2 regions of the Acidovorax sp. WCS2018Noco2-16 genome follow, and region 1 is predicted to be linked to the other one. Evidence: riboswitches for the same ligand, from Rfam matches in the RefSeq annotation. Region 1 holds a riboswitch; the other holds the start of a gene.
What was found. Region 1 has a riboswitch for thiamine pyrophosphate ahead of RQI28_RS17165 (long-chain fatty acid--CoA ligase). Riboswitches for the same ligand answer to the same signal wherever they lie in the genome.

Region 1 (4,407 bases):
CTCTACCTTGAGATTTCCCCGGCTGGGGGCAAGTGGTGGCGACTCAAGTACCGCATAGCCGGGAAAGAAAAGCGGATTTCTCTGGGCACCTATCCAGAAACAGCCACCAATCATCAGAAGCCCTTGGTTCTTTACGGAGCCAGGGGCTTTTTGCTTGGCCGATGCGCACTTTTACGCTTAAGGACGTGGCAGCTCATTGGTTCGGGGCGGTTCATTGACCGCCATATGTTTTCTAGTGACGACTTGTCGCAGCCGTCTCTACGCTTTTGCTCCCTGCGGGAAAACGTCGTTGATACATAGCTCGACAAGTGAAGGAGCTCCCGCGCGATAGCTTGTTGGACAGGATCTTTGAGCAGAGCTTAAGGATGCGCAGCGTTCATCACCGTTCTCTCCGTCTGCGTGTCGGAAAACAGTGGGTTCGTGATGAGCTCAATGTAACGTTCGTGAAGAGGCTGCTGCACATGAGTTGCTTCGTGTTTCGAAGCTCCGAACTAAGAGTGCTATTTTCTACAGCGTTCAGGCAACTTGCAGATATTCACAATGCCAAATGCCGTTGTGTTTAAGGCCAATGTACTAGAGACTTTCCCAGTTCTTTTACGTAGAAATCACGTGAAAGCTTGGTTGTGAACAGGTGCAACGTCGCAGCGCAATACACCGCTCATGTGCTGAAGGGCACGTGATTTCGCTTCGATGGTTTCGGCGGCAGTACAGTTTTCTGGGACAGACACCTTGTAGTTTCGCAAGAAGGCGTCCCCTGCTGTCAGCTGAACACAAATATCCGTCGCAAGCCCTGTAATGATGATATGACGTGCTCCGATAGTCTCTAGCAAGATGTCAAGTGGAGTTCCGTAAAACGCGGAGTGCCTAGGCTTCAAGACTGAGATATCACCACGAAGGGGGCGCAGTGCTTTCGCGATATATGCACTTGGACCCTTCCCGGTTGCCAGCCTTTTAGAAAGACTCGGAAAGTCGGACGTCCAATTGCCAAAGTTATCATTGGCATAAATGACCGGCACATGCGCTGCACGCGCCGCCTTCTTCAGTTGCGCCGTACGTTGGGCAGCTTCTACTGCAAATGGTGCCAGCTGCTCAGCCTCTGGAAAATCCAGAGGATTGATGAAGTCGACTAATAGCAGTGCTTTACTGCATTTGGGAAGATCACCTGGTTTCATGAGATTTGCTGCGACTTAATCCGCCTGCCTTGCGTCCGTCAACATGTATTCCCCCGCATCTGCTTACGGCGGTGAATTTCCAGGGTTGTCTTGGGCCGGCAGCTCCGTGAAGTTGGTAGATGACCTCTATTTTCTACACGTCAATTGCTTATTAAGAAGCCTTGGCCTCATCAATCGCTGCAGCTTGGACCATCTGTCTGAGCTTCTCATCGGTCGATTTCGCCTCATGCAGCGAAGTCTGAAGGAGGGGAATGCTTCGGTGTAGCGTAGCTTGGAGGCGAGCGCGATAAGCGTGGTGTAGCTAGTAGTTTCGTCGCGTTCTACTTTTTTTGCGGCTCCGATCAATGCGACATTCAAGATCGGCCTTTTATCAATCTCGTTGACGAGGTCTTTACCCTCTTCAATCAATCCCTCCGTCACGGCACATGTAATGCGTCGTCCGGCGCTGTATGTGGCGGAAATCTCGTAAATGAAGAGATTTTCGACGGTTTTGAGGGTCATGACTGCTCCTGATCGGATGTAGACGAAGAGCAATGCTCAAGACCTGTTTAGACCGTGAAAGTAAGACAACGACGCCCCCTGTCGAAGGATTCACTTTCTTCCTCACATGAATCGCCCTGGCTTTCATGAAGGCTGTTTGGTTTCAGCCAGACTGCACCGCAATAGCCTGACTGGCGAGTTATCGTTAATAGTTTGCCTCAGCTTCTGTAGGCGGGATATAGCCAATGGGTTCGAGCGGCCGTTGGTGGTTGAACCAAGACACCCATTCAAGCCTCGCAAAATTTACCGCCTTCTTTGTCTTCCACGGAAGCCGGCGACGGATCAACTTGGCCTTGCAGAGGCCGTTGATCGTCTCGGCCAAGGCGTTGTCATAGCGGCCGCCTTTGCTGCCCAGTGACCGCTCGATGCCAGCCTCTGCAAGCCGTTCGGTGCACCGGATGCTGACATACTGCAACCCGCAATCGAAGTGACAAGTCAAGCTGTCACCGAGCTCGGCTTGCTGCGCCTTGCACCTCGCAGTTCCAGGCGCTGCATCAGCCGTTCGACCGTGCAACGCGCCACCGCGGTTCCCCTGCGTGCTAGCTGCCGCCTGACCTTGTGGACGCCTTAGACCTGCATGTTGGTCTGCCAGACGAGTTGTTTTGCCGGAATGAGGGCGCCGTCGCGTTGCGCCCTGGCGCAGCGCTCGTGCGGCTTGCGCACCAGCGCCGCCTGGCGTCGATAACCCGACGGGGCAACTTGCAAGACCTTGCGGATCGGCTCGACCTCTAAGGCGTTGCGGTGCGTGTCGATGAAATCCCTCAGGACTTCGGCCGGAGGCCCAGCTTCGCCTGTGCGAAAAACGAGCCCGCCAGCTTCAGGAACTCGTTGACCCGGTGCAGATCCTTGACCTCGCGCTCGAGCTCCTTCATCCGCTGGGTCTCGCTGGTCGTGAGGCCTTCTGAATGCCGTTGGCTGCCCGTCGCGCTTGAACCATTCGTTCATGGCTCACTCCTCTCGGGGTGTTGAGCTTCCTAGAAATCCGGGGCGGTTCACTGCATCATTGGGGCTGCTATGCCGGTTAAGATGCCCGCAACGCTCCGGGGTGCACAGCCTGCTGAGATCCAAACCCGCGAACTTGAACCGGGTCATGCCGGCGGAAGAAGAGCTTCACTCGCTACCACCGGCGCTGCTTGGCGCTTGAAGGCGTGGTCGGGCGAGTGGCCTTCGGAGCACCAGTCACCGGTCACGAAGGAAGCTCATGGACAAGGTCGCCCCGCTGGTTGCGGACATCCTCGCATTCATCGCGATGGAAGAGGGTTGCACAGACAGCCAGTTCGATCAGCTCGCGCTGCGGTTGTTCGCTCACCAATACACCGCCAACGCGGCCTATCGCACCTTCTGCCAGCGCCGTGGCGCCACCGTGCGCAGCGTGCAGGCCTGGAGCGACATTCCTGCCGTGCCCATCGATGCCTTCAAGGCGATGGAACTACGCTGCGAGCAGGCTTCGCCCACCGAACGCGTCTTCATGACCAGCGGCACCACCCGTGGCGACACGCGGGGGCGGCACTTTCACCCCCGGCTCGATGTGTACGACCTGTCGATGGCGCGTCATTTTGCGCAGCGCTTCATGCGCGGCACAGAGCGCATGCCGATGGGCATTCTGTTTCCGGACGAAGACGTCATGCCCAACTCTTCGCTCGCGCATTACCTGGCGCTGGCCAAGGCTGCTTTCGGCAGCCCGGGCAGCCGGCATTTTGTCGACCAGCAGGGCATTGATTTGAGCGGCCTGTGGCGGGCGCTGGAGGTGGCTGAGCAAACCGGCAAGCCCTATGCGCTGCTGGGTGCCAGCTACAGCTTCGTGCACATGATGGACGCGTTGCGCGAGCAGGGCCGCACGTTTCGGTTGCCACCCGGCAGCCGCCTGCTCGACACCGGCGGCTACAAGGGCCAGTCGCGCGAACTGCCGCTCGACGCGTTCTACGCCGAGCTGTCGCAAGCGCTTGGCGTGCCGCGCAGCCACTGCATCAACATGTATGGCATGACGGAGTTGAGCACGCAGTTCTATGACGACGGCAACGCGGTGGTGCCATCGGTCAAGTCGGGGCCGCACTGGATACGCTCGCGCCTGGTAGACCCGGCCACGGGCCGCAGCGTGCCCACGGGCGAGCGCGGCATCCTCGTGCATTGCGACCTGGCCAATTTCAATTCCGTCACCACCATCCTGACGGAAGACGTGGGCCTGGCGGCGGGCGGCGGCTTTTTGCTGGTGGGCCGTGCTGAAGGCGCCCAGGCCAAGGGATGTTCGCTGGCGGTAGAGGAGTTCGTGCGGGCCACCGCTGCATGAAGCCGATTCAGCAGGTGCAGGCGGGCTACCTGCCGGGCATCGACCCGGGCGATGTCGATTGGCAGGTGCTCACGTTCGAGAAGAGCGGCGAGCACCACAACACATCGCTTGAGGTGTCCGTACCCGTGCTGTCTGCAACGCAGATGAACCAACTGGCGGCCCGCGTGCGGCAGGCCAGCGCGCTGCACCTGAAGACCATGACGGTGCCGCAGATCATCGACGTCATCGACCGCGCCATCGCCCGGCTGCTCGACCGCAGCGACCCCTACCGGCAGCAGGCCGAAGCCCTGCTGCCCACCGTGAGCGGCTATGACCGCGAGATGGTGCGGCTGGGGCTGACCGGGTTCTTCAAGACCTTTCGCTCGGCGCAGCTGCATCGCTTCGTGGCCGAAGACTTCGCCAACCCGC
Region 2 (4,407 bases), on a different contig from region 1:
GCGGGCGAAGCGGGCCGTACGATGGGCCAGGTGGTGGCATCCATCCAGCAGGCAGCACACACGATGGTGGAGATCAAGGCCGCGCACCAGGCCCAGAACGAGGACATCGCATCGATCCACGGCGCCATGTCGCGCCTGGACGAAATGACCCAGCAGAACGCAGCGCTGGTGGAGGAATCGGCCGCGGCGGCCGACAGCCTGCGCGGCCAGGCGCAGGAACTGTCGGCACTGGTCAGCCGCTTTGTGCTGCCAGGCCGCGCCGAGGCCGTGGGCAACGCTGCCGCGCCCTTGCTTCGAGTCGCCCGACAGCCCTTGCTCGCAGCGGTCTGAGCAGGCTCTCAGGCCACGGGTTGAATGGGCACGTACAACTCGCCACCCGTGCCGCGGAACTCCACAGCCTTTTCCTGCATGCCCTTCGCCGCAAATTCGCGCACTTCCTGCGTGATCTTCATCGAGCAGAACTTCGGCCCGCACATCGAGCAGAAATGCGCGACCTTGGCGGAGTCCTTGGGCAGCGTTTCGTCGTGGTACTTCTGCGCGGTCTCGGGGTCGAGGCCCAGGTTGAACTGGTCCTGCCAGCGAAAGTCGAAACGCGCCTGGCTCAGCGCGTCGTCGCGCGCACGGGCGCCCGGGTGCCCCTTGGCCACGTCGGCCGCATGCGCTGCAATCTTGTACGCGATGATTCCCTGCTTCACGTCGTCGCGGTCGGGCAGGCCCAGGTGTTCCTTGGGCGTGACGTAGCAGAGCATGGCAGTGCCCATCCAGCCGATCATGGCCGCGCCAATGGCTGACGCGATGTGGTCGTAGCCGGGCGCGATGTCGATGGTCAGCGGACCCAGCGTGTAGAACGGCGCTTCGTGGCAGGTCTTGAGCTGCTCGGTCATGTTGGCCTGGATCATGTGCATGGGCACGTGGCCGGGGCCTTCGATCATCGTTTGCACGTCGTGCTTCCAGGCCACCTGGGTCAGCTCGCCCAGCGTGTGCAGTTCGGCAAACTGGGCCTCGTCGTTGGCATCCGATGCGCAGCCCGGGCGCAGGCCGTCGCCCAAGCTGAACGACACGTCGTACTGCTTCATGATGTCGCAGATGTCTTCGAAATGCTCGTACAGAAAGCTCTCGCGGTGGTGCGCCATGCACCACTTGGCCATGATGGAGCCGCCGCGCGAGACGATGCCCGTGCGCCGCTGCGCCGTGAGGTGGATGTACGCCAGCCGCACGCCCGCGTGGATGGTGAAGTAGTCCACGCCCTGCTCGGCCTGCTCGATCAGCGTGTCGCGAAAGATCGCCCAAGTCAGATCCTCGGCCACGCCGCCCACCTTCTCCAGCGCCTGGTAGATGGGCACGGTGCCGATGGGCACGGGCGAGTTGCGCACGATCCAGTCGCGCGTGGTGTGGATGTTTTTTCCGGTCGACAAATCCATCACGTTGTCGGCGCCCCAGCGGATCGCCCACACCAGCTTCTCCACCTCTTCCTCGATGCTGGACGTGACGGCCGAGTTGCCGATGTTGGCGTTGATCTTGACCTTGAAGTTGCGCCCGATCGCCATCGGCTCCACTTCAGGGTGATTGATGTTGGCCGGAATGATGGCCCGGCCTCGGGCCACTTCGTCGCGCACAAATTCGGGGGTGATGATCTTCGGGATGCTCGCGCCCATCGAGTTGCCGGCCAGGCGCTGTTCACGCGCGGCGTCCTGCTGGTAGGGCGCCATCCATTCGCGGCGGCCGTTCTCGCGCAGGGCCACATATTCCATCTCGGGCGTGACGATGCCTTTCCTGGCGTAGTGCATCTGGGTCACGTTGGCACCGCTTTTGGCGCGCAGCGGCGGGCGTTGCAGCGCGGCAGCTTCGGCGCGCAGCTGCGCCAGGCGCGCGGCGTCTTCGCTCTTGCTGCCATCGTCCATGGCCACACGCTGGCGGCCGTCGTACAGCTCGGTGTCGCCGCGTGCCGCGACCCAGCCGGCACGCAGGCCGGCCAGGCCCTTGCGCACGTCGATCACCGCATCCGGGTCGGTGTAGGGGCCGGAAGTGTCGTAGACGCTGATCTGCTCGCCGTTGGTCAGGGCGATGTCGCGAACCGGCACGCGCAAGTCGGCCTGGGTGCCGCTCAAGTAGCGTTTGGTGGAGGCGGGGAAGGGCTCGCGCGTCAGCGCCAGCAACTGGGTGAATTTGTCGGGGGCATTCATAGGGGCACTTTTCCTCACGTGTGGATAAATCCAAGTGCTCCGCCATGGGCCGCCCTGCCCGCCCGCATGCGGCAAGGCGCCATGGCCCTGAAATGTGGGCATGGCGCCGTGCGCACGCGGTGACGCGGGCCTGTCGACTGCAGCTCTTCTTACGCTGGTACTAACCAGATCAAGTTCGCGGTTCCGGCGATCAATTTCGCCGTCTCAGCACGCACACGTGCACCCCGGAGCAGGGGCGAGTATAGGCGTGTGCGGTGCGGGAAGCCAGACCTGCCCGCCAGCCAGCGCAGTGCTGTCAGACGATGCGCTCGAGGATCAGCACAGCGAAGAAAAAGAGCGCGGCGATCACCGTCCACTTGAGCACCAGAAGGCCGAAGCGGCGATAGCGCAGCTGCCCCGTGCCCACGTAGAACAGGAACGACACGCCCGAGGTGAGCAGGAGCAGGGTGACGATCCAGCGGAAGATCAGCATGCCGCGTGTGCCCGATGCCTAGACCTGCTCACCAGGCGCGCGCCAGCTGCAGGAAACCGGCTGGCGCGTGGCGCTCGTTTTCAAAGGTGGTGATTTCCCAGGCGTCTTTTTGCGCCAGCAGCTCGCGGAGCAGCAGGTTGTTCAACGCGTGGCCCGCACGGAAAGCGCTGTACGCCGCCAGCAGCGGTTTGCCCACGATGTACAGATCGCCAATGGCATCGAGGATCTTGTGCTTCACGAACTCGTCGTCGTAGCGCAGGCCGTCCACGTTCAGCACCTTGTAGTCGTCCATGACGATGGCGTTGTCCAGCCCGCCGCCCAGCGCCAGGCCGCTGGCACGCATCATCTCCACGTCCTTGGTGAAGCCGAAGGTGCGCGCGCGGGCGATGTCCCGGGTGTAGTTGCCGGCCCCCAAGTCGAACTCCACGCTCTGCCCGGTCGAATCGACGGCCGGGTGGGCGAAGTCGATCTCGAAGCGCAGCTTGAAGCCGTGGTACGGGTCGAGCCGCGCCCATTTCAGGCCGGCACCCTCACCCTGTCGAATCTCGATGGGGCGCGTCACGCGGATGAAACGCTTGGGCGCGTTCTGCAGCTCGACCCCTGCGCTCTGCAGCAAAAAGACGAACGAGGCCGATGAACCGTCGAGGATGGGCACCTCTTCGGCGGTAATGTCGATGTAGAGATTGTCCAGCCCCAGGCCCGCACAGGCCGACATGAGGTGCTCCACCGTGTGCACCTTGGCGCCACCCACGCCGATGGTGGAGGCCATGCGCGTATCCACCACGGCTTCGGCGGTGATGGGGATGTCCACCGGCTCGGGTAGATCCACACGGCGGAACACGATGCCCGTGTCCGGCTGGGCCGGGCGCAACGTCAACTCGACCCGCTGGCCGCTGTGCAGGCCCACGCCCACGGCGCGGGTCAGGGTTTTGATCGTGCGTTGCTGGAGCATCCGGCGATTTTAGGGTGCGCAGCACTGCTCTGGTGCATATCCGCAGCTATGGAAGTGATAGGTTGCCACCGGCCCGGAAGTCAGAACAACTCCATGGAAAAAGCCGCCGGCTCCTGGAAGAACACGGCGGCTTGGTTGGCGCTTGACTGGCGCCCGCAGGCGCCATGGGTCAGTCAGCCTGCTTGCGCAGGAAGGCCGGGATTTCCAGGTCGTCCATGCCGCCGGACGAGAGCGCGTCCACACGGGCCGCGGCCTGCGTGCGGTTGGTGCGCCACACGCTGGGCACGGACATGTTGCCGTAGTCCGCCTGCGAGGCGCCGCCCATCAGGCCGCCGGCCATGCCGACTGCCGAGCCCGCCATGGGCATCTGGTAGGCGACGTTGTCGGTACCCGTGCGCAGGCCGCCCTGCACCACCGAGATGGGCTGGCGGCGTGCGTTGGCACGCGAGAGGCCCGTGGCCACCACGGTCACACGGATCTCGTCGCCCAGGCTGTCGTCGTAGGCAGCGCCGTAGATGACGTGCGCATCGGGCGATGCGTAGGCGTTGATGGTGCTCATCGCCAGGCGCGATTCCGACAGCTTCAGGCTGCCCTTGGCGGCCGTCACCAGCACCAGCACGCCCTTGGCGCCCGACAGGTCGATGCCTTCGAGCAGCGGGCAGGCCACGGCCTGCTCGGCAGCGATGCGGGCGCGGTCAGGGCCGCTGGCCGTGGCCGTGCCCATCATGGCCTTGCCGGGCTCGCCCATGACGGTGCGCACGTCTTCGAAGTCGACGTTCACGTGGCCGTATTCATTGATG

Region 2: linked by a shared signal. The riboswitch ahead of thiC (phosphomethylpyrimidine synthase ThiC) and the one ahead of RQI28_RS17165 (long-chain fatty acid--CoA ligase) in region 1 are both predicted to bind thiamine pyrophosphate.

The regions. Positions count from the first base shown of each region.
Region 1 is NZ_JAVTJJ010000011.1:88-4,494, forward strand. Features, by position in the region: partial or broken gene RQI28_RS17145 (Arm DNA-binding domain-containing protein) at 1-99, shown strand, start outside; gene RQI28_RS17150 (isochorismatase family cysteine hydrolase) at 606-1,172, opposite strand; gene RQI28_RS17155 (DUF892 family protein) at 1,299-1,673, opposite strand; partial or broken gene RQI28_RS17160 (IS3 family transposase) at 1,858-2,614, opposite strand; AL1L pseudoknot at 2,403-2,519, opposite strand; TPP riboswitch at 2,744-2,834, shown strand; gene RQI28_RS17165 (long-chain fatty acid--CoA ligase) at 2,914-3,999, shown strand; gene RQI28_RS17170 (acyl-CoA reductase) at 3,996-4,407, shown strand, end outside.
Region 2 is NZ_JAVTJJ010000002.1:515,643-520,049, forward strand. Features, by position in the region: gene RQI28_RS07765 (methyl-accepting chemotaxis protein) at 1-330, shown strand, start outside; gene thiC (phosphomethylpyrimidine synthase ThiC) at 339-2,183, opposite strand; TPP riboswitch at 2,313-2,420, opposite strand; gene RQI28_RS07775 (hypothetical protein) at 2,479-2,655, opposite strand; gene lpxC (UDP-3-O-acyl-N-acetylglucosamine deacetylase) at 2,684-3,607, opposite strand; gene ftsZ (cell division protein FtsZ) at 3,777-4,407, opposite strand, start outside.